DNA from 3 places in the Pelosinus baikalensis genome. Region 3 is predicted to be linked to each of the others. Evidence: riboswitches for the same ligand, from Rfam matches in the RefSeq annotation. Region 3 holds a riboswitch; each other region holds the start of a gene.

Region 1 (7,465 bases), on a different contig from region 3:
GGTGGACGTAAAGCCATCATGCCAGGGATCTCCTCTTATAGCACGATTCAGGAAAATCATAGTTTATGTCTTCATGCAGTAGTTGGAGAGGGGGTAAGTCCAGAATGTACTGTTGGCAAATTGGAAAATAACCCTATGCATGCAGATATGCTGGAAATGGCAGAATTACTTAAACCAGCCTTTTTATTAAATGCAGTGTTTACACCAGAAGGTCAGTTTGCCTCTTTTGTTGCCGGTCATTGGTATGAAGCTTGGCTCCAAGGTTGCAAAACGGCTAATGAGATATTTGGTGTTCCCATAAGCGGAAAAACTGACTTGGTCATTGCTTCTGCTGGAGGATTCCCGAAAGACATCAATCTGTATCAGGGGTCGAAAACCATTGGAAACTCCTTCATGGCGGTAAAATCCACAGGTGTAGTGATTTTACTGCTGGAATGCCGTGATATTATGGAGCCGCCTGATTTTAGTGGTTGGTTTAACTATGATTCTCTGTATGAGCGAGAATTGGCTTTACGAAAAGGTTTTACCGTTCCAGGCTTCATTGCATTAAAACTGGGATATATGGCAAAGGAAGTTCCTCATATTGTTGTTTCATTGCCCCAGAATAAGGGCTTTTTTGAAAAAGCAGGCATGCTGACTGCTGCCAGTTTGGATGAGGCAATCATCATGGCTGAAAAAATAATAGACAAGAAAGAATACACGATCACCGTCATGGCTCATGGAGCCAACACAGTACCAATCGAAAGTGCTTGATACGAAAGATAAATAGAGGAAGGGAGTTTATAATTGGTGGGATTATAAACTCTCTTTTTTGTCTATATTTATAATAGACAAAAAAGGGAGCATGAGAATATAAATAGAACCCTTTGTGTCCTTTGCGTCTTTGTGGTTCAAATAGCTTTAATTCTTTTTGTCAAAAGCTAATATTAGCAGCAGGATTGCTACTGTTAATGGGGAAGAGATAGAGTAATGGTTTATTATCTCTTACGTATTAGTCTGGATTACAGCAAAAGCAGATTCAATCGATAATGAGGAGGGTTTTTGTATGGAATATCGTATTGAGAAGGATTCAATGGGGGAAATACGTGTACCAAAGGATAAATTGTGGGGAGCACAAACCCAGCGTAGTTTTGAAAATTTTCGTATCGGCATAGAAAAGATTCCTTATGAATTAGTTGGCGTATTTGCTACTTTGAAGAAAGCCGCTGCTATAGTAAATCATAGGCTGAATATATTGGATGAGGAGCGAACTCATGCTATTGTAGCGGCGTGCGATGAAGTGCTGGCAGGAAAATTGGATGGAAATTTCCCTTTGTCTGTGTGGCAGACAGGCAGTGGTACACAGTTTAATATGAATGTGAATGAAGTAATTGCTCATCGAGCAAATCAATTATTAACGGAAAATGGGAAAACAGTAGTTGTTCATCCCAATGATCACGTAAATAAATCCCAAAGTTCTAATGATATTTTCCCTACCGCTATTCACGTTGCTGGTGTTAGTTTAGTCATTGATAAATTGCTGCCGGCAATTGCAGCGTTGAAACAAACTTTACAGCAAAAGTCAGAGGAGTATAATCATATCATTAAAATTGGTCGAACCCATCTGATGGATGCGACTCCCCTTACTTTTGGGCAAGAGATAAGCGGCTGGGTACGGATGCTGGAAAGAAATGAAGAAATGCTAACTATTGGTATTAATTTCATGCGCGATTTGGCAATGGGAGGGACTGCTGTCGGTACAGGTATTAATTCTCCAGTCGGGTTTGGTGAGTTAATTGCTGCAGAAATTACTAAGCTAACAGAAAAGCAGTTTCATACTGCACCAAATAAATTTCATGCTTTGACGAGTAAGGATGAAGTCGTGGCAGTTCATGGCATCATCAAAGCCTTAGCTGCAGACTTAATGAAAATTGCCAATGATGTTCGCTGGCTGGCAAGTGGTCCACGCTGCGGTATAGGCGAGATTAAAATACCTGAGAATGAACCGGGCAGCTCTATCATGCCAGCGAAAGTAAACCCTACCCAATCAGAGGCTTTGACCATGGTTGTGGCGCAAGTGTTTGGCAATGATACAACGATTTCTTTTGCTGCTAGTCAGGGAAATTTTCAATTGAATGTATTTATGCCTGTACTTGTGTATAATTTATTGCAATCGATTAACTTATTAGCTGATGGGATACATTCCTTTAACGAAAATTGTGCCATTGGCATACAGCCGAAGGAGGATGTTATTGATTTTTATTTACACCAATCATTAATTCTCATTACTGGTTTAGTACCCCTTATTGGCTATGATAAAGCAGCACAGATTGCAAAAAGAGCTGCAAAAGAAGGTATTACATTAAAAGAATCTGCTTTGGATACTGGAGAAGTCAGTGCCGAACAATATGACTTATATATGAATCCAGCTATTTTGGTCAAACCAAGGTAGAAAATGAATAAAAGAATAGAATAAGAGTTGACATGACAAACTAGATTAGTCTATACTTATAAAAATAACAAGATAAATAGAGATAAGATAGAGGCGCGGTATATTAAGAATATGTATCTAGAGTTGCCAGCGATGAAAGATGCAAAAAGGAATATCCGCCGAAGTAGAAGGGTTTGGCAAGACCCGTTTATTGGTTTTGTATTGAATAAGTGCAAGACTGTCATCCAAGTTTGGATGGAGTGCTATCTGCATTGCTGGTTGTGAGATAATTTAAATTCTTATGGCGGTTTGCGGAATAGTTTTCCGCAGGCCGCTTTACTTTTTAATAGAGGCTTGCTTCATAACGATGAGGAGAAGTTTTAGATTCTATAATAACAATTCAGGAGGGAAAATATTACTATGGCAGAAAAAACATTACCATTTACTAAGCTTGAGCTTGAGGAAATCATTGCGCATTATCCGACTCCTTTTCATATTTATGATGAACAGGCGATTCGGAATAATGTCCGCAAATTACTAGCGGCTTTTTCCTGGGCACCAGGATTTAAAGAGTATTTTGCTGTAAAGGCTACTCCTAATCCACATATCTTAAAAATACTGCAGGAAGAAGGCGTTGGTGCTGATTGCAGTTCTTTACCCGAACTCATTTTATCCAAGCAATCTAAAATTGTGGGAGAAGACATTATTTTTTCGTCTAATGATACTCCTGCCGAAGAGTATCAGGCAGCCAAAGACTTAGGAGCTATTATTAATCTTGATGATATTAGCCATATTGAATATTTAGAAAAACATGTAGGCTTACCTGAATTAATTTCTTTTCGCTATAATCCAGGTCCTTTGCTGGAAGGCGGAAACGATATTATCGGTTATCCGGAAGAAGCCAAATATGGCTTAACCAGAAAACAAATTTTTGAGGCATATAAAATCATCCAAAGTAAAGGGGTAAAACGCTTTGCTTTGCATACCATGGTAATTTCCAACGAGTTAAATCCTGACAGTTTTGTGGCTACGGCAGCAATGATGTTTGATTTGGTAGTTGAAGTATATCAAAAACTAGGGATTCGCATTGAGATGATTGATTTGGGTGGTGGGATTGGCATTCCTTATCGTCCTGAACAGCAGGCTGTAGATCTAGATGCTGTCAGTCAAGGTGTACGTAAAGTTTATGAAGAAAAGATTGTGGCTAATGGACTGCATCCTTTAAAAATCACCATGGAATGTGGCAGAATGGTTACAGGCCCTTATGGATATCTGGTTTCTACTGTGCTTCATAAAAAAGAGATTTATAAAAATTATGTAGGACTTGATGCATGTATGGCAAACTTGATGCGCCCTGGCTTGTATGGTTCCTATCATCATATTACGGTTGCAGGAAAAGAAGCTCTGCCTCTTGATCATGTGTATGATGTGACAGGTTCTTTATGTGAGAATAATGATAAATTTGCCATTGACCGCAACTTGCCGCGTATTGACATTGGTGACATTGTTGTGATGCATGATGCAGGTGCTCATGGACATGCAATGGGTTTTAATTATAATGGTAAATTACGTTCTGCTGAATTGCTGTTAACAGCTGATGGAGCAGTTAAGATGATTCGTCGTGCAGAAACAATTGAAGATTACTTTACGACTTTGGATTTTGAAAAATGTGAAATGAATTTGGCTGCGGCAACCAAAAAATAAAGAATGATGTTTAGAGTAGACAGGTATACCTGTCTGCTCTTTATTTTAGCATCATATACTAGAATTTATAAATTTTGTAAGTGAAAAAATATAAGATATTATGAACCACAAAGACGCAATGCCGTTGATGCGCCCTTTGTGTCCTTTGCGACTTTGTGGTTCGATTGTTTTATATGTTGTAAAAGGGCACGTAGCGTTTTTCTAATTTCTAAAAAGTATATATAGAGAATATAGTTAGTAAGCAGGATATTCTGAAAGAATAAGGAAATAAATAGTGAGAAAGAAGTCTGAATGTTGAGATATTTATATAGTATCTGGAGGGGAATTATGGTTGATAATTGCCTGTTAAAAGAGAGAATCTTAGTGATTAACCCTGGAGCAACTTCTACAAAATTTGCTGTATATGATGGAGAAACGCTGCTTATCAAAAGGACTGTGGAACATTTTGCTGATGATACCAGCCCATTTGTGAAATTGTTAGATCAGTATGAGTATCGTTTACGAATTATTTTACAACAATTAGCAGTAGAAAAGATTGATCTTTCTACATTTAATGCGGTTGCAGCGCGCGGGGGGATATTAAAGCCTCTTAAAGGTGGAACCTATGAAATTACCCAAGAGATGGTGAATGATTTAAGAGAAGCTAAAAGAGGTGAACATGCTTCTAATTTAGGTGCTGTAATGGCTTATGGGTTAGCCGAATTTTTAAAAATTCCTTCCTATATTGTAGATCCAGTTTCTGTGGATGAGATGGAACCTGTGGCAAGGATATCCGGTTTACCTGATTTGCCAAGAATTAGCCTGTCTCATGCTTTAAATACGAAAGCCGTAGCTCGTAAAGTAGCTAAACAATTAGGCAAAAAATATGAAGAGATGAATCTGATTGTGGCTCATTTGGGGACAGGAATTTCTGTAACACCTCACAAACTGGGAAGAATGATTGATGTTAATAATCCGAAAGAGGAAGGACCTCTTTCACCCGATCGTTGCGGCGGGCTGCCGGTAGGACAGTTTTTAAGGCTTGCTTTTTCTGGTGTCTATACCTTTGATGAATTAAAAGAAGTGCTTAATCATAAAGGTGGAATGTATGCGTATCTTGGTACCGCTGATATTCGGGAAGCTTTTTCTATGGCCGCTCATGGAAATAGGGAGGCTAGCTTAGTATTGGAAGCTCTTTCCTACCAAGTAGCAAAAGAAATTGGAGGTATGGCTACGGTATTATCAGGTCAAGTGGAGTGTATTATTCTCACTGGGGGAATTGCTCATTCAGAACCCATTGTTAACGCTATTAAAAGCCGAGTGCAGTTTATTGCTCCTGTAATTGTAATACCAGGGGAAGAAGAATTAGAAGCATTGGCATTTGGAACTTTAAGAGTAATTCGAGGCGAAGAAGAAGTACAGATGTATTCAGTATAAATGAAATAAACAGTTCTGATATTGGTCTTTTAGGAGGTTGTCCTTTGTATTCTAATTATCATGAAATCATGGCTGAACTTAAAACTCGTTCCCTAATAAGGATTAGTGTTGCTGTAGCACAGGACAAAGGAGTCTTGGCGGCCGTTAAACTTGCCCAAGACGCGGGGATTGCCGAGGCTGTTTTAGTAGGAGATGCTGCTCTCATTGCGCCTTTAATGGAAGAGGTTGGCTTATCTGTCGACACGCCAATTCTGCATGAGGCAAACAGTGGGAAGGCAATAGTGCAAGCTGTTTCCTTAGTAAAGAACGGTCAAGCTCAAGTACTGATGAAGGGATTAGTAAATAGTAGTGATTTTCTGCGAGCAGTATTGCATAAAGGGGAAGGACTGCGTACTGGAAGGCTATTAAGTCATTTAGGTGCTTTTGAGGTTCCCGGTCAGAAAAAGCTTTTATTTATTACTGATGGAGGTATGAATATTGCTCCTACCTTATTTGAAAAGAAGCAGATCTTGGTGAATGCAATATTGGCACTGCATGGAATGGGGATCGTGGTTCCTAATGTAGCATTGTTGACGGCCAATGAAGTAGTCAATGAAAAAATGCCTGCCACGTTAGATGCTAAGATTTTAGTAGAGATGAGAAGCAATGGAGATTTACCTGCTAGTCTGATAGAAGGACCGATTGCCCTTGATGTGGCAGTAAGTCAGAAAGCAGCCCAGTACAAAGGGATTGACAGTAAAATAGCAGGTAATGTTGATCTAATCATGGTACCTAATATTGAGACTGGTAATGCATTAGGAAAGTCTCTGATTTATTTTGCTAAAAGTAAAATGGCAGGTATTGTCCTAGGGGCAACACACCCCATTGTCATGACTTCACGATCTGAGACACCAGAGGGAAAGATGAATTCCATTGCCTTAGCTTGTCTGGTCAAGCCGTTAGGGTAGAATGTGAAAAAACGATATAAATAGAGGGAATCCTTGATGGACACAAGGATTCCCTCTATTTATATCGTTAGATATGGGATGCGCTTACAATGGAAAGATGGGCATTTTCTGCTAGGTTAATTTCTATAGGTGGAGAATAGGCGGTTCCATCAGGGTAGGCAATAAGACGGATCATCGGCTGGCGAGGGGTATTTTCCAATAAAGAGACTACAATAGCCTTTTCCCCTGTATTTAGCAAGACCTCCATTCCTGGAAAATACAAAGCCATCTTAGATAAGAATATTTTGCCGAAATGCTCGTCAAAAGCAGTTCCTAAACCAGAATGAATAATATCATATGCCTCTTCCAAATTCATAGCTTTACGGTATGGACGGCACCCTGTAATCGCTTCATACACGTCGGTAATTGCCAATAAACGGGCATAATTTAGAATTTCTTCGCCCTGAAGTCCTCGCGGATATCCTGTACCATCTATTTTTTCGTGATGCTGCCATGCCATGTGAGCAACAAGGCTTGATAATTCCCAGCGTTTTTTTACCAATAAATTAAATCCAGATTGTGGATGCTGCTTAATAATGCCAAATTCTTTTTCCGTTAAGCGATCCGGTTTATTGATGATTTTTTTATCGACGTTCATTTTGCCGACATCATGAAGTAGGGCACCACAGGTGATTTCTTTGATTTGGGGAATGGAAAAACTACAAGAATGAGCCAATAAAGCAGCATAAATAGCACAATTTAAGGAGTGATCTAAGGTATAGTCATCATGAGTTGCAATTCCAGTTAATTGGATGCTTATGGAGGGTTGAATAATTAATTCTTCAACGATATCAGAGGCAATAGAACTGATGGAGTCTATGGCAAAGGCTTCTTTATTATGAATTTTTTCCATAGTGGAACTTAATATAGAGAAGGCTCGTTGCTGAGTTTCTATAGATAAATATTCTGGAATCGCGATATCTGCATATCTTTCGTCGTGAATAAAGAG
Region 2 (7,465 bases), on a different contig from region 3:
GTGAGTTAACATTCGATCATAAATCAGGACAAATACTCACAATCGTACTTCCCAAAAAAAATGGATTATTTAGTTTTTTTAATGATATAAAATCTTCTACTATTCCTTGGCAAACAATAAAACGTATTGGCGATGAAGTAATTATTGTCGATATAAATAATGCTTATACTAATTTTAGCCGAGAACGTCATGAAAATACATATTAATGATTATCATGGAGACACTAACGTTAAATTGCATGATATGCATTTAATGTTAGGAGGTTTTACTCATGAAAAATCAAACCAATAATCAAGTATCGAATGAAGGAAATGAAAGTTCACTAGTAAACAGTTATAGTGCAGAAAATGCGAGTGCTACTACTATGGCAGCGCCGCCAGCTAACAACAATACCGCAAATGCACAACAAGCCAATCAAACTGTTATTGGTGTATTTGAATCAAGAGCTAGAGCTGAAAATGCTGTGAACACGCTACGAAAACAAGGCTTTACTACTGAAGAAATTAATATTGTTTCTAAAAAACAAAAGAATCAAGATCAAGATGGAACCTATGATGATGATATTACTGATGGCACATTAACAGGCGGTACTTTAGGTGGAATTGGTGGCTTACTTATGGGAGCAGGAGCCTTAATGCTTCCCGGCATTGGTCCAATTATCGCAGTAGGTCCTATTACTGCTGCTGTAGGAGGAGCAATCGCAGGTGGTATTGCAGGAGGATTGATTGATTGGGGTATTCCTGCCGAAGCAAGCCATCGTTATGAACAAGAAGTTGCCGGTGGGAGTATTCTGGCAATTATCCGCACGGATACAACCAAAGTCAGTTCTGCAGCACAAATCCTACGACAAAATGGTGCTAAAGATGTAGAGAATCATAGTAAATAAAATATATGAATGGAGAAATACCATTTTTTTCTCCACTCATATATTGACACCCCTATAGGCACTAGTATACAATGTATGTAATTCAATAGACTTCATCCTGCGCGGGATGGAATAGAGGTGCAGACAACAAGAGTACTTTCAGGGAGATTGGTCTTTATGATCTGAAAGAAAAGGGTTGTTTGCCGAAGTGCAAAAGACGCCAAATCTTTTGTGCTGGTCTTTCATTTAATAGATGTAAGACTGTCACTAGAATTAATCTTCTAGTGGAGTGCTATCTTATCTAAGGCGTGGGAAAACATTTTTATTTGTTTTCTCACCATCCTTATACTGTCTTACCTACTATTGACAGCCGATGAGATTTTACTCATCGGCTATTATTTTTGTCTTCATTATTAACATTCAACACTTTGAATGAATACATTGCTACTATTAGGAGGTGCACAAGATGATTAAAGTGATAGTTTGCGGAGCTTACGGTAAAATGGGGCGTGAAGTACTCAAAGCCATACATAACGATACTCAATTAAGTATCGTAGGTGCTGTGGATACTAAATCTGACTTTGCTGATATTGGTGATTTAATCGGCGCAGGAAAAACGGGTATTTTCGTAGGTAATGATTTGCAAACCGTTATTAACGAAACAAAACCACAAGTAATGGTTGATTTCACAAGGCCAGAAGTAGTATTAAATAATATCCACATCGCCATTAATAATGGAATCTGTCCTGTTGTGGGAACTACTGGTTTATCAGAAGAAAATATAGAAGAGATTAGAAAATTATGCATAGAAACTAAAGTAAATGCATTAATTTCTCCGAATTTTTCAATTGGGGCGATCTTAATGATGAAGCTGGCACAAGATGCCGCCAAATTTTTCCCGCATGTGGAAATTATTGAATTACATCATGATCAAAAACTTGACGCACCATCTGGAACTGCCTTGCATACTGCAGAGCTAATAGCTAAAAAGCGCGGTTTCTTACACCAAGGACACCCTGATGAGTTTGAAAAGCTCGCTGGCGCACGTGGTGGGGACTTCTCAGGTATCAGAATGCATAGCGTTCGTCTTCCTGGCTACGTAGCTCATCAAGAAGTTATTTTTGGTGGACTTGGCCAGACCTTAACGATTCGCCATGATTCTATATCACGAGAGTCGTTTATGCCAGGAGTTTTACTAGCGTGCAAACACGTACTTAATGCAAATGGTCTCGTCTTAGGACTTGAAGAAATTTTGAAATAATCCCTTGTATCCTTAAAATATAGCTTATGAAATATGAATAGCCCCAAATAATAGTATAATAATTATTAAATTAATAGCATTTTTTGCACTAAATTAAGCATTCTAAGCAAGAATTATAGTAAAAAATATGAATATAATTAAGTATATAGAATCTTATGAGAAAACAAAAGGGAGCGATATATATGAAAAAATATAATGTAGCAATACTCGGAGCTACTGGAGCAGTTGGTCAGGAGTTTTTGGATTTAATCGAAGAGCGTAATTTCCCATATGACAATTTAAAACTGCTTGCCTCCAAACGGTCGGCCGGTAAAATTATTAACTTTATGGGAAAAGATTTCACTGTAGAAGAAGCTACTGACGACTCTTTTAAGAATATAGACATCGCTCTATTTGCTGGTGGATCTGCCAGCACAAAGTTTGCACCTGCTGCAGTAAAATATGGTGCAGTAGTCATTGATAATTCCAGCGCTTTTAGAATGGATCCTACAGTACCATTAGTTGTGCCAGAAGTGAATCCAGAAGCTATACAACAGCATAAAGGAATTATTGCAAATCCAAATTGTTCTACCATTATTATGGCAATGGCTTTAAAACCACTATATGATCAGGCAAAAATTAAGCGAGTAGTGGTATCCACATATCAAGCAGTCTCTGGTGCTGGTAAAGAAGCTATTGATGAATTAGATAACCAGGTGCAAGCGATTGTTGAAAATCGTCCTGTAGAAGCCAATATTTTACCAAGTTCCAGCTTACCAAAACATTACCAGATTGCCTTTAATGTCATTCCACACATTGATGTATTTGTGGAAGGTGATTACACAAAAGAAGAAATGAAAATGGTACATGAAACACATAAAATATTCAATGATTATACAATGGGAATTACAGCAACTACTGTAAGAGTGCCTATTTATCGTAGCCATTCAGAGTCAATAAATATAGAATTTGAAAAAGAAGTCTCAGTTGATCAAGCAAAAGAACTTTTGGCTGCATTCCCCGGGGTCATTTTACAAGATAATCCTGCAGAAATGTTGTATCCAATGCCATTATTCACTTCAAACCAAAATGAAGTCTTTGTTGGTAGAATTAGAAAAGATAATTCCATTCAAAATGCCCTTAATTTATGGGTTGTCGGCGATCAAATACGTAAAGGTGCTGCTTTAAATGCTTTACAAATTGCCGAGTATATGATTGAGCATAACTTAATTTGAGGTGTAAACAATGGGGATAATAGTTCAAAAATTTGGTGGTACATCAGTTGCAACTCCTGAGGCTAGAAAGTTAGTAGTAGAAAAAATAAAAGCTGCTGTTACTAACGAATTGAGTCCTGTCGTTGTCGTCTCTGCTATGGGACGCAAAGGAGAATGCTATGCAACCGATACTTTTATTGAATTAGCACGAAAAGCATATAAGGATATAGCTAGCCGCGAACTTGATCAGATCTTATACTGTGGCGAAATGATCTCCGCCGTTATTATGACTGGCACACTACAAGCTGCTGGACTTGATGCTATTATGCTTACAGGTGGGCAAGCTGGCATTATAACTGATAATAATTTCAATAACGCTCGTATTTTAAAAGTAGATCCTTCTCGCATATGCAACTTAATTAAGATGGGTAAAATTCCTGTAGTATGCGGTTTTCAAGGTATCACTATTGATGATGAATTTACTACATTAGGTCGTGGAGGTAGTGACACTACTGCGGCTGCTTTGGGATCTGCTCTCGATGCTGAATTGATAGAGATTTATACAGATGTAGATGGTATTATGACTGCCGATCCTAGAATTGTAAGTACAGCAAAAATTCTCGACTGTATTACCTATGGAGAAGTCTGTCAATTAGCTCACCAAGGTGCTAAAGTTATTCATCCTCGCGCTGTAGAAATTGCTATGCAGAAAAGTATTCCTCTAGTGGTAAAGTCAACATTTTCCAATGAACCTGGTACACTTATAACTAGCATTACTAACGAAGATACAGCTGACACATATGTTGCTGATCGTGTTGCTACAGGTGTAACCTTTATATCTAATATTGCCCAAATCAAAATTAATTTACATGATTCTTTAAATAATATTGCAAGCTTTAATATCTTCAAATCTATGGCGGACAATGGAATCAGTGTAGATTTGATTAATGTTCATCCTGGGCAAATCATGTTTACAATAGCAGAAGATCTTGCAGATAAAGCAACTGCTCAACTTCAAGAATTTGGTTGCGATGTGCACACAACTCTTGACTGTGCTAAAGTTTCAGTTGTAGGTGGGGGAATTAATGGTGTCCCAGGTGTGATGGCTAGTTTTATAGAGGCCCTGTCTCTGAATGACATCCCAATATTACAAACAGTAGACTCTCATACATCAATCTCCGTTTTAATAAAGAAATCATTTGTACAATCAGCCGTTACAGCATTACATGAAAAGTTTAATTTATCATGTTAATAAGGAGAAAAAGATTACTATGAAGACTTTTGGACGGATTTTAACAGCCATGGTAACCCCATTTAATGATGATTTTAGCGTCAATTATGATGCGGCAGCCACCCTTGCAAAATATTTAGTTGCAAATGGTTCAGATGGTTTAGTAGTTGCTGGTAGCACTGGTGAATCAGCAACATTAGATAAAGAGGAAAAGCTCAAACTATTTTCCACGGTACTTGATGCTGTTGGTGATAAAGCTACCGTGATTGCTGGTACTGGTTCAAACGATACTATGGCTTCCGTAAAGTTAACGCAAGAAGCAGAGAAATTAGGTGTACATGGCACTATGCTCGTAGGTCCCTACTACAATAAACCGCCGCAAGAAGGGTTTTATCAACATTTCAAAACCATTGCTGACAGTACTAGTTTACCGCTAATCATATATAATGTTCCTGGACGCACTAGTTCTAATATTTTACCTGGAACGATAGCGCGTTTAGCAGAACTTAAAAACATTGTTGCTGTTAAAGAAGCCAGCGGAAATCTTGAGCAAGTTGCAGAAATTGTTCGAACGACTCCTAATGAGTTTATGGTATACAGTGGTGATGATAGCCTTACATTACCAATTCTATCTGTCGGTGGCGTTGGTATTATTAGTGTGGCAGCTCATATTGTAGGAAATCGTATGCAAGAAATGATTACAGCTTTTGTTAGTAATAATATTGCTAAAGCTCAAGCCATACAATCCGAGTTAATACCATTTTTTAGACTGATGTTTATTACAACCAATCCAATACCAGTAAAAACAGCCGTAAATCTAATTGGGCAAAATGGCGGTACTTTTAGGCTGCCTTTAATACCACCGACAAGTAATGAATTAGAACAAATAAAAAACTATCTGCATAAAATAAATCGTATATAAGGATAAGAACCTCATTCATTTTTTGGGTGAGGTTCTTATCTTTTATCAAGAGAATCCTACATATAATACCTTCAAAAGAAGCATCGTATATTGCAAATGCACTTTAAAATAAGCTATAATTACAATAAGTGAATGAACGGGCCGGTTTTTAGCTCATTTTCTAATGAACGGCAAATACCTAGAAATAATGGTTTGTTTTTCTTGCTTTATAAAAATAACTGGAGGTGTGATTTTTTTTGGTAAAAACACAACAAAAAATTCAAATTATCCCTTTAGGCGGATTGGGAGAAATTGGCAAGAACATGACTGTAGTTCGTTATGGAGACGATATTATTGTCATTGATGCTGGTCTAATGTTTCCGGAAGATGATATGCTCGGAATTGACTTAGTGATTCCAGATATATCGTATCTACTAGAAAATCGCGATTTAGTACGGGGGATAATACTTACTCATGGCCATGAAGATCATATTGGTGCATTACCATATGTTCTGAAGCAACTTAACGTACCTGTCTACGGTACAAGGCTAACATTGGGAATACTTGAAGGCAGATTAAAAGAAAATAATGTTCCATTAACTAATTTAATTTCTGTCAAAGCAGGTGACCAAATTGAAGTTGGACCTTTTAAAATTGGTTTTATTCGCATTAGTCACAGTATTGCAGATGCTGTAGCCCTTTCCATTAAAACTCCCGTTGGTACGATTGTACATACTGGAGATTTTAAATTTGACCAAACTCCAGTTGATGGTAAGGTTACGGATTTTCATAAATTGGCAGAATTGGGTGATCAGGGAGTACTCGTTATGCTTGCAGACAGTACGAATGCTGAGCACCCAGGATATACGATGAGTGAAAAATCAGTTGGCGTTACATTTGATGAGATGTTCTATAGTGCTAATGGACGAATCATCATTGCGAGTTTTTCTTCCAATGTACATCGCGTGCAACAAGCTATTGATACTGCCTGTAAATATAATCGTAAGGTAGCAGTCTTGGGGCGTAGTATGATTAATGTGGTTACGATTTCATCCGAATTAGGCTATCTTAATATTCCAGAAGGTGTACTCATTGATATTGATCAAATTAATAATTATCCAGCATCAGGCGTGGTTATCATCACAACCGGCAGTCAAGGTGAACCTATGTCAGCATTAACTAGAATGGCAATGTCTGACCATCGTAAAGTTGATATCGTACCTGGTGACACCATTATTATTTCTGCCACGCCAATTCCGGGTAATGAAAAGTTAGTATCTCGTACTATTGACTATTTATTACGGCAGGGTGCAGAAGTGCTTTATGAGAGAACTTCTGGTATTCATGTTTCAGGACACGCTAGCCAGGAAGAATTAAAAATGATGCACAATTTAATTCGTCCTAAATTTTTCATTCCAGTACATGGTGAATATCGTCATTTAGTTAAGCATTCAAAGTTAGCCCAAGAGCTTGGCATGGCTAAAGATCATATTTTCATTGCTGAGAATGGGCAGGTACTAGAGTTTACTTCTGAAAAAGGCAGTGTTACAGGAAAAGTATCTTCTGGCATTGTGTTAATTGATGGATTAGGTGTTGGCGATGTCGGCAATATTGTACTACGAGATCGCCGACAGCTTTCCCAAGAGGGGATTTTGATTGTTGTTATTACAATGGACAAGCAAGGCGGCTGTGTTGTCGCAGGTCCCGATATTGTATCTCGTGGTTTTGTTTATGTGAGGGAATCCGAGCAATTAATGGATGAAGCTAAGAACAAAGTAAGACAAACACTGGATAAATGCGAATCGAACAATGTTACCGAATGGGCTATGATTAAATCAAGCGTTCGTGATACATTGGGTAAATATTTATATGAAAAAACACGTCGTCGTCCTATGATATTACCAATTATTATGGAAGTCTAAAAATATAATTTGTTATTATCAAGAATGGTTTATGCTGATTTTACAATAGCATAAACCATTTTTTGTGTAAAGCTGTATGAAAGTTTATACAT
Region 3 (7,465 bases):
AGTGGTGACCTCATAGCCGAGACCACCACTTTTTACTATACTAAATTTTAAAAAAACGCGTCAAGGTTTTTTAGCCCATTTTTTCTTTAATTTTAGCTGCGCTAACTTTCTTGTCCAAGAATAAAATATAGTATAAATAGACACCTAATAATGCAGGAAGACCTGTATATAAAACAATTCGTTGGGATTCATCAAAATACAAGCTACATATGACCCCAAGGTTCAATACTAAAGCTAATATTGGAACCAGAGGATAAAAGGGAGTCCGAAATTTTAGCTGCTCTATTTTGCCGCCTAGACGGAAAAATTCTCTACGGAAGTTGAGCTGACACCAGGCAATAATAACCCAGATCAGGCAGCCAGTCAGTCCTGTACTAGACATAAGCCACAGGTACACTGTATCGGCAGCATATTCACTAGTGAGTAAAGACATACACGCCAAGATAACAGTAATATAAACCCCATTGACAGGAACACCGCGAGAATTTAATGTACCTAAACATTTTGGTGCTAAGCCTTCTTTAGACATAGACCAAAGAAGGCGAGAGCAGGCATATAAGGCTGAATTGCCTGCAGATAAAGCTGAAGTCATAACAACGAAACTCATAATATCCTTAGCTAAAGGAAAACCTAAGATGCCGAATACATGAGCAAAAGGACTTTCTAAAACACTGGCTTCTTGCCAAGGGATAATACCTGCCAGTACGATCATTGCCAACACATAGAAAAAAATAATCCGAAAGGTAATACCTTTAATAACACGAGGGACATTTTTACTGGCATCTTGGCATTCGCCGGCTGCGATACCGACAAGTTCAGCACCTTGGAAAGAATATACTACAGCAATCATAGTTAAAAATACAGCTTGAAATCCATTAGGAAATAAACCTGCTTCCGTATTAAAGTTGGATAAGCCAACAATAGGGACGGAATGACTGGAAAAGCCAAAGAGCAAACCTGCACCTGCGACAATAAATGCTAAAATAGCGGTTACTTTAATACTAGCAAACCAAAATTCAGCTTCGCCATAAGCCCTTACAGAAATGATGTTTAGTAAAGCAAGCATAATAGCAAAAAAACCGCACCATATCCAAATAGCAATTTGCGGAAACCAATTGTGCATGATAATACCCGCAGCAGTAAAGTCGGCAGCAATACAAATGGCCCAATTCAGCCAATACAGCCAGCCGGTAGTGAAGCCAGCACCAGGAGAAATAAAACGTGAAGCATAACTTTGGAAAGAACCAGAAACAGGCATGGCTGAGGTGAGTTCTCCTAAGCAAAGCAATACTAGATACATGATAAAACCGCCGGTTAGATATGCAAGAACGGCACCTAAGGGACCTGCTTGATTAAGAGTTTGACCCGATCCTAGAAAGAGTCCGGTACCAATTGTACCACCAATGGATATCATCATGAGATGCCGTGAGTTCATGCCGCGTTTGAGTCCTTCTTTTTCAGGACATAAATCTTTAAGATTCACTGTAGAATTTGACATATTTGACCTCCTATTCGATTTAAAACAAAAATGGTTGTGATCTATCTCACAACCAAAAAATTTACTCCAAAGAATAAACTAACGCTTGCGTGAGATAGCACTTCATCTAAAAGAATCTTTTTGATGACAGTCTTGTACTTATTTAATACAAGCCCAACAACAAGAAATGGCATTTCCTTTTGTTTCGGCAATTATTCCTTTCTATATAGTTCATTGCTGCCAGCTCACTACATATACTGATAATATTTGCGCCTCTATAATCACAACATATTTAATTTCTTGCTTATTTTAATCAATATCGGATTAGTTGTCAATCATTAGATTCGTATTAGAAACCTTTACTATAGGAAAGTAAAGAGTCTTTACAAAAGGGAATAAAAAAATGTATGTTAAAAGTCATTGCGGAGGATTGAATTATGAACAATACATATGGACGGATGGATGCAGAATTTGCTCAATCCTTAGTTGATATCGTTGCTGCTGAATTAAATAAAAATGTAAATATCCTTGATGATCAAGGTGTGATTATTGCATCTTTTAGTAGAGAGCGGATTGGGCAAGTACATGAATCAGGGGCTAGAATGCTTGGCGCTGGAGTTGTAAAAGAATTTTATGTCACAAAAGAAGAAGAATGCTATCTAAAGGGTATACGGCAAGGATATAATGTACCCATCATGTTTGAGAACCGATGTATCGGGGTAATTGGTATTACAGGGGATCAAAAAACGGCAGGACCTTATGCCCGATTAGCAGCACGCTTTGTAGAGGCCAATGTGCAGTCGAATGCCCAGCAGGAAAAGTTAGTAGGAGCATTACAAGAAAAAGAAGAATTACGTTCTGTATTCTTAAATAAAATTATCACGGTACAAGAAGAAGAGCGTAAAAGAATTTCCCGCGAGCTGCATGATGAAACAAGCCAATCTCTTACCTCGATTATTGTAGGTTTGCGTATGCTGGCTGAGCAGGTAGAAAGCAGTGAAGATAAAGAAAAAATATTAAAAATACGTGACCTTGCTGTTACAACTCTAGAAGCGGTTCATCATATTGCAGTTGAACTGCGCCCTGTACTATTAGATGATTTAGGACTAGTTGCTGCAGCTAAAAAGTATATAGAAAATTATGCTAAGCAATATGAAATTTCTTTACATATCGATTTTAGTAATTTGTCTAGAGAGCGATTTTCACCAGAAGTTGAGATTACGTTATACCGAATTTTGCAAGAGGCGTTAACGAATATTGTGAAGCATGCGCAGGCAACGGAGGTTTGGGTATCATTAAACAAAAGACAGGACAAACTTATGTTAATGATCCAGGATAATGGTGTAGGATTTGATACGAAAATGGTTAAAAATACTCATAGTCGTACTTGTTTAGGAATCTACGGCATAGGTGAACGGGTAGCCTTAGTAGAAGGAACCTTTACGATTACGTCTGTTATTGGTCAAGGAACTAAACTTTCTGTAGAAATTCCTTTGGGAGAAAATTGGAGAAACTCTAATTTGGCTCAATTATAAGTAAATATTATCTGCTAAATGAGGGAATGCTTGTATATTGTAGAAAGATCAAGTACAATGTAGGTAATGGGTTGTGAGCGGATATTTTCATTTATGAACATTTGGATGAAGTCAGCCATTTTTTTATCTTGGTGGGGTGACTTACGGAACGTCTATTGGTGAAAACAAAGTTAAATATACAAACTCAAATAATGGAGGTATTTTTTTTTGGAAAAACAAAATAAGCTCGCTATTATTCCACTGGGTGGATTGGGCGAAATAGGGAAAAACATGACGGTTATTCAATATGAGGATGATATTGTCATACTTGATTCTGGGCTGGCATTCCCAGAGGATGATATGTTAGGGATTGATTTAGTGATACCCGATATATCCTATCTTCTTGAAAACCAGGATAAGATAAGGGCAGTTGTCATTACTCATGGTCATGAAGATCACATTGGATCTTTATCTTATTTACTCAAGCAGATTGATGTACCTGTCTATGGTACGCGCCTTGCAATGGGACTGGCTGAGTGCCGCTTGAAGGAAAATAATGTGGCAAATTATAAATTGATTTCCATAAAGCCAGGAGATCAGATAACATTTGGTAAAATTCAAGTGGGATTTATGCGGGTGAGCCATTCTATTCCTGATTCTGTAGGGATGTATTTTAAAACCCCAGTTGGTACTATTGTCCATACTGGAGATTTTAAAATTGATTACACACCAGTTGATGGTAAGGTAATGGATCTTCATAAGTTTGCTGAACTGGGCGATGAAGGCGTAATGGTTTTAATGTCCGACAGCACGAATGCGGAAAGGCCTGGTTTTACGAAGTCAGAGCGTCAGGTGGGTCTTGCCCTTGATGAAGCTTTTAATGCAGCAAAAGGGCGAATTCTTCTGGCAACCTTTGCATCTAATGTTCTAAGGGTGCAGCAAGCGATTACTTCTGCTTGTAAATATGGCCGAAAAGTGGCAATTATTGGACGAAGTATGATCAATGTTGTAAATATTGCTACAGAGCTTGGATACTTAACAGTGCCTGAAGGTGTGTTAATTGATATTGATGAAATTAAAAATTACCCAGGCAATCAAATTTTAATTTTGTCAACAGGAAGTCAAGGAGAGCCTATGTCAGCCTTGACACGTATGGCAATGAATGATCATCGAAAAGTTGAAATATATCCTAGTGACACCGTTATTATTTCTGCTTCACCGATTCCAGGAAATGAAAAATCAGTATCAAAGACCATTGATGCTCTGCTGCGCTTAGGAGCGGAAGTTATTCACGAACGTTCTGCTGGTATTCATGTTTCTGGACATGCTAGCCAAGAAGAATTGAAATTGATGCTGACTTTGGTGCGACCTCAATATTTCATTCCAGTGCATGGGGAGTATCGAATGTTAATGAGCCATGGAAAACTTGCTCAAGATTTGGGCGTTGCCAAAGAGAATATTTTTATTGGCAGTAATGGACAGGTCTTTGAGTTTAGCAAAGATGCCGGCACTATAACAGGAAAATTGGCTGGTAAGGTAACCTCAGGTAAAGTATTTGTTGATGGTTTAGGTGTAGGTGATGTGGGTAATATTGTTATGAGAGATCGAAGTAAATTATCTCAGGATGGTGTACTTATTGTTGTAATAACCATGGACAAAGAAAGTGGTTGTGTTGTGGCTGGACCGGATCTCGTTTCTCGGGGATTTGTTTATGTGCGAGAGTCGGGGCAATTAATGGTTGAAGCCAAACAAAAAGTCAAACAGGTTTTGGCTAATTGTGAAGCGAATAAAGTGATAGAATGGGCATCGATAAAAGGCAGCGTACGGGATGCTTTAAGTAAATTTGTGTATGAGAAGACTCGCCGCAGTCCTATGATTTTACCCATTATTATGGAAGTATAACAAAATGTTGTTAAGGCATTGTAATTATCAATAAAGAAGGAAGCCTGCTTGCAGGCTTCCTTCTTTATAAATAAAAAGTGCTTCATAAAGACGAATTTTATATTCATTTATAGATGAAAATCATATTATAGATGAAAAAATTAGGCATATCGAGGTAACATAATTTACTTATGTTACCTCGATATGCCTAATTTTGATATATTACGTCATTCATGTTTTTTCCTTCTTTTACGACTTTATTTTTTTGAAAATATGAATATTTTTTTGTTATTCTTAGGAAATAGTTAAAATCGTTTGCTAAATAAGTGAGAATTATACTAAATCTATCTCCTAAAAATACAAGTTTAATGTAACATAAGTAAATTGTGTTACATTAAACTTGTATTTTTAGGAGGTCTGCATGCCCAATAACGCTACTATTTTTCCAAAGTCTGAGGTAATAGCCTATCTATTTCAATTGATAGTCAATTATAATCTCTCTACAGCCAAACATTCTTGTAGGGTTGCGAAACTTGCAGTTGGATTTGCAGTAAGGCTTGGTCTTTCATTTCAGATCATCCAACTAATGCCAGCAGCGGCTTTACTTCATGACATCGGAAAAATAATTTAATGGATGATTTGAGTAAGAAAGCATCTGGCGAAGCCCAGGCAGTATCGGCTGCAACAGAGGAACAATCAGCATCTATGGAAGAAATCGCATCCTCTAGTCAGGCGCTGGCTAAATTAGCAATGGATTTGCAGGGAGAAGTTAATAAGTTCCAAATATAATAAGATAAACAAAAGGAGTATAGCAAAAGCTATACTCCTTTTGTTTAAGTTTTTTTAGTCAATAGGATGTATAAAAAAGTAATGAACCACAAGGCACAATGCCGCTGTGCGGCACACAAAGGAGTGCACGAGAAATATAAATAGTCCCCTTTGTGTCCTTTGCGTCTTTGTGGTTCAATTCATTTTAAAGTTTTTCGTATTACTTTCGATGACCCGCTTTGTAGGATCTGTCTAGGACTTGAATGACATGAAGAGCGTCTTGATTCATGTTATTTTGGAATAGACCATCTGTCAAATGCATTCGGCAAGTTCCACAACTAGTTACTACTGTATCAGCATTAGTAGATGCAATGTCAGCAATTTTCTTATCATTAATCTTACGAGAAAGTTCGTAGTTACCCAAGCTAAAGGAACCTCCTGAACCGCAGCAGCGATCAGGTGCTTTCATTTCGACAAAGCGTAAGCCAGGGATCGATTTTAGAACCTCCCGAGGCTGTTTAGTGACTTTAATGCCTCGTGCCATATGGCATGGATCATGCATTGTCACAGTAGCATTTACCGGACCTAGTTTTGTTTTATCAATTTTTACAATGTCAATGAGAAACTCACTAATTTCATAGGTTTTCTTAGCAAGTTTTTCAGTCATAGCACTCATCTTTGGATCATCATGAAAAAGATGAGGAAATTCAATGCGGAAAGCTTCTGTACAGGAACCGCAAGCGGAGACAATGTAGTCAAAGTTGTAGCTGTCAAAAGTTTCGATATTGTGTTTGGCTAGTATTTTAGCAGAATCTACGTCGCCAGACATATACACCGGTGTACCACAGCAGTGCTGCATACTAGGCAGTGTTACTTCTATATTATTTTCTTTTAAAACATTGATGACGGATTGTCCAACATCAGTATAGATATAGTTGATTGTACAGCCAGTAAAGAATCCAACTCGCATTGTAGGTCTGTCAACTTTTATTACTTCAGGATATTGGCTTCTAAGAGGAGTGGAGGCAAAAGGAGCTGTTACCCTTTTATAGTCCATTCCTGGCATTGGAAAACGGGCTAAGGCTGCCATTTTGCCAGGGATTTTTTTAAAAGATAATGGGCCAAAGATACCTGCCATTCGTAGAGAAAAGTCAAATAGATGTCTATTTTTTAAGAGGGCAAATACTTTTTTCTTAATAGGGTGCAGACCACGTGCTTTTACAGCAGCTTGGCGTCCACGGAGGATTAATTCATCAGCTGGTACGCCACAAGGACATTTTGCTGTACAAGCTTTGCACGAAACGCATTTGGACATGGCCGTATCAAAGGCAGCAGAAAGGGGAATTGAGCCTTTAAGAACTCCTTCCATTAACGATAATTTACCACGTGCTACCGCAGCTTCCTTACCAACTTCTTTATATACAGGGCAGACTTCCATGCAATTGCCGCATTTCATACAATTGGCAAGAGCATCTTGAAGGTCTGATAATAAAGCTTTATCTTGTTCATTTATATCCTTAGCTGTTATTCTTTCAGTCATATTAACACTCTCCCACTAATTTTCCTGGGTTTAAAATCAAGTTAGGATCAAGTGCGCGCTTGATTGATCTCATCGCATTCATGGTTACTAGGCCATGTTGCTGTTCCATCCATGGTAGTTTGCCAAGACCAATGCCGTGTTCGCCACTTAATGTACCGCCTAGAGCAATTGCCGCTTTAAACATTTCATCCATAGCTTGGTAAACTCGTTCCATTTCTTCTGGAATACGAATGTCACACACAATTGTAGGGTGCATATTGCCATCGCCAGCATGACCGAAGGTAC

Evidence for each region. A riboswitch is a leader RNA that binds a small molecule or an ion and turns the genes downstream of it on or off. The one in region 3 is predicted to bind lysine.
Region 1: it holds a riboswitch for lysine, as region 3 does, so the genes downstream of both, LMF89_RS20870 (diaminopimelate decarboxylase family protein) here and LMF89_RS13805 (amino acid permease) in region 3, are expected to answer to the same signal.
Region 2: it holds a riboswitch for lysine, as region 3 does, so the genes downstream of both, dapB (4-hydroxy-tetrahydrodipicolinate reductase) here and LMF89_RS13805 (amino acid permease) in region 3, are expected to answer to the same signal.

What each region holds. Positions count from the first base shown of each region.
Region 1 covers NZ_JAJHJB010000041.1:15,960-23,424, forward strand. The annotation lists gene larAH10 (NPN-dependent 2-hydroxyacid racemase, LarAH10 family) at 1-753, shown strand, start outside; gene fumC (class II fumarate hydratase) at 1,046-2,431, shown strand; lysine riboswitch at 2,512-2,684, shown strand; gene LMF89_RS20870 (diaminopimelate decarboxylase family protein) at 2,831-4,114, shown strand; gene buk (butyrate kinase) at 4,442-5,530, shown strand; gene LMF89_RS20880 (phosphate acyltransferase) at 5,575-6,477, shown strand; gene LMF89_RS20885 (HD-GYP domain-containing protein) at 6,545-7,465, opposite strand, start outside.
Region 2 covers NZ_JAJHJB010000003.1:109,233-116,697, forward strand. The annotation lists gene LMF89_RS03545 (YlmC/YmxH family sporulation protein) at 1-206, shown strand, start outside; gene LMF89_RS03550 (general stress protein) at 272-886, shown strand; lysine riboswitch at 991-1,168, shown strand; gene dapB (4-hydroxy-tetrahydrodipicolinate reductase) at 1,332-2,126, shown strand; gene LMF89_RS03560 (aspartate-semialdehyde dehydrogenase) at 2,309-3,340, shown strand; gene dapG (aspartate kinase) at 3,351-4,571, shown strand; gene dapA (4-hydroxy-tetrahydrodipicolinate synthase) at 4,591-5,472, shown strand; gene LMF89_RS03575 (ribonuclease J) at 5,709-7,373, shown strand.
Region 3 covers NZ_JAJHJB010000018.1:78,960-86,424, reverse strand. The annotation lists gene LMF89_RS13805 (amino acid permease) at 71-1,498, opposite strand; lysine riboswitch at 1,586-1,763, opposite strand; gene LMF89_RS13800 (sugar diacid recognition domain-containing protein) at 1,915-3,012, shown strand; gene LMF89_RS13795 (ribonuclease J) at 3,220-4,893, shown strand; gene LMF89_RS13790 (HD domain-containing protein) at 5,294-5,503, shown strand; partial or broken gene LMF89_RS13785 (hypothetical protein) at 5,503-5,661, shown strand; gene LMF89_RS13780 ((Fe-S)-binding protein) at 5,861-7,180, opposite strand; gene LMF89_RS13775 (FAD-binding oxidoreductase) at 7,182-7,465, opposite strand, start outside.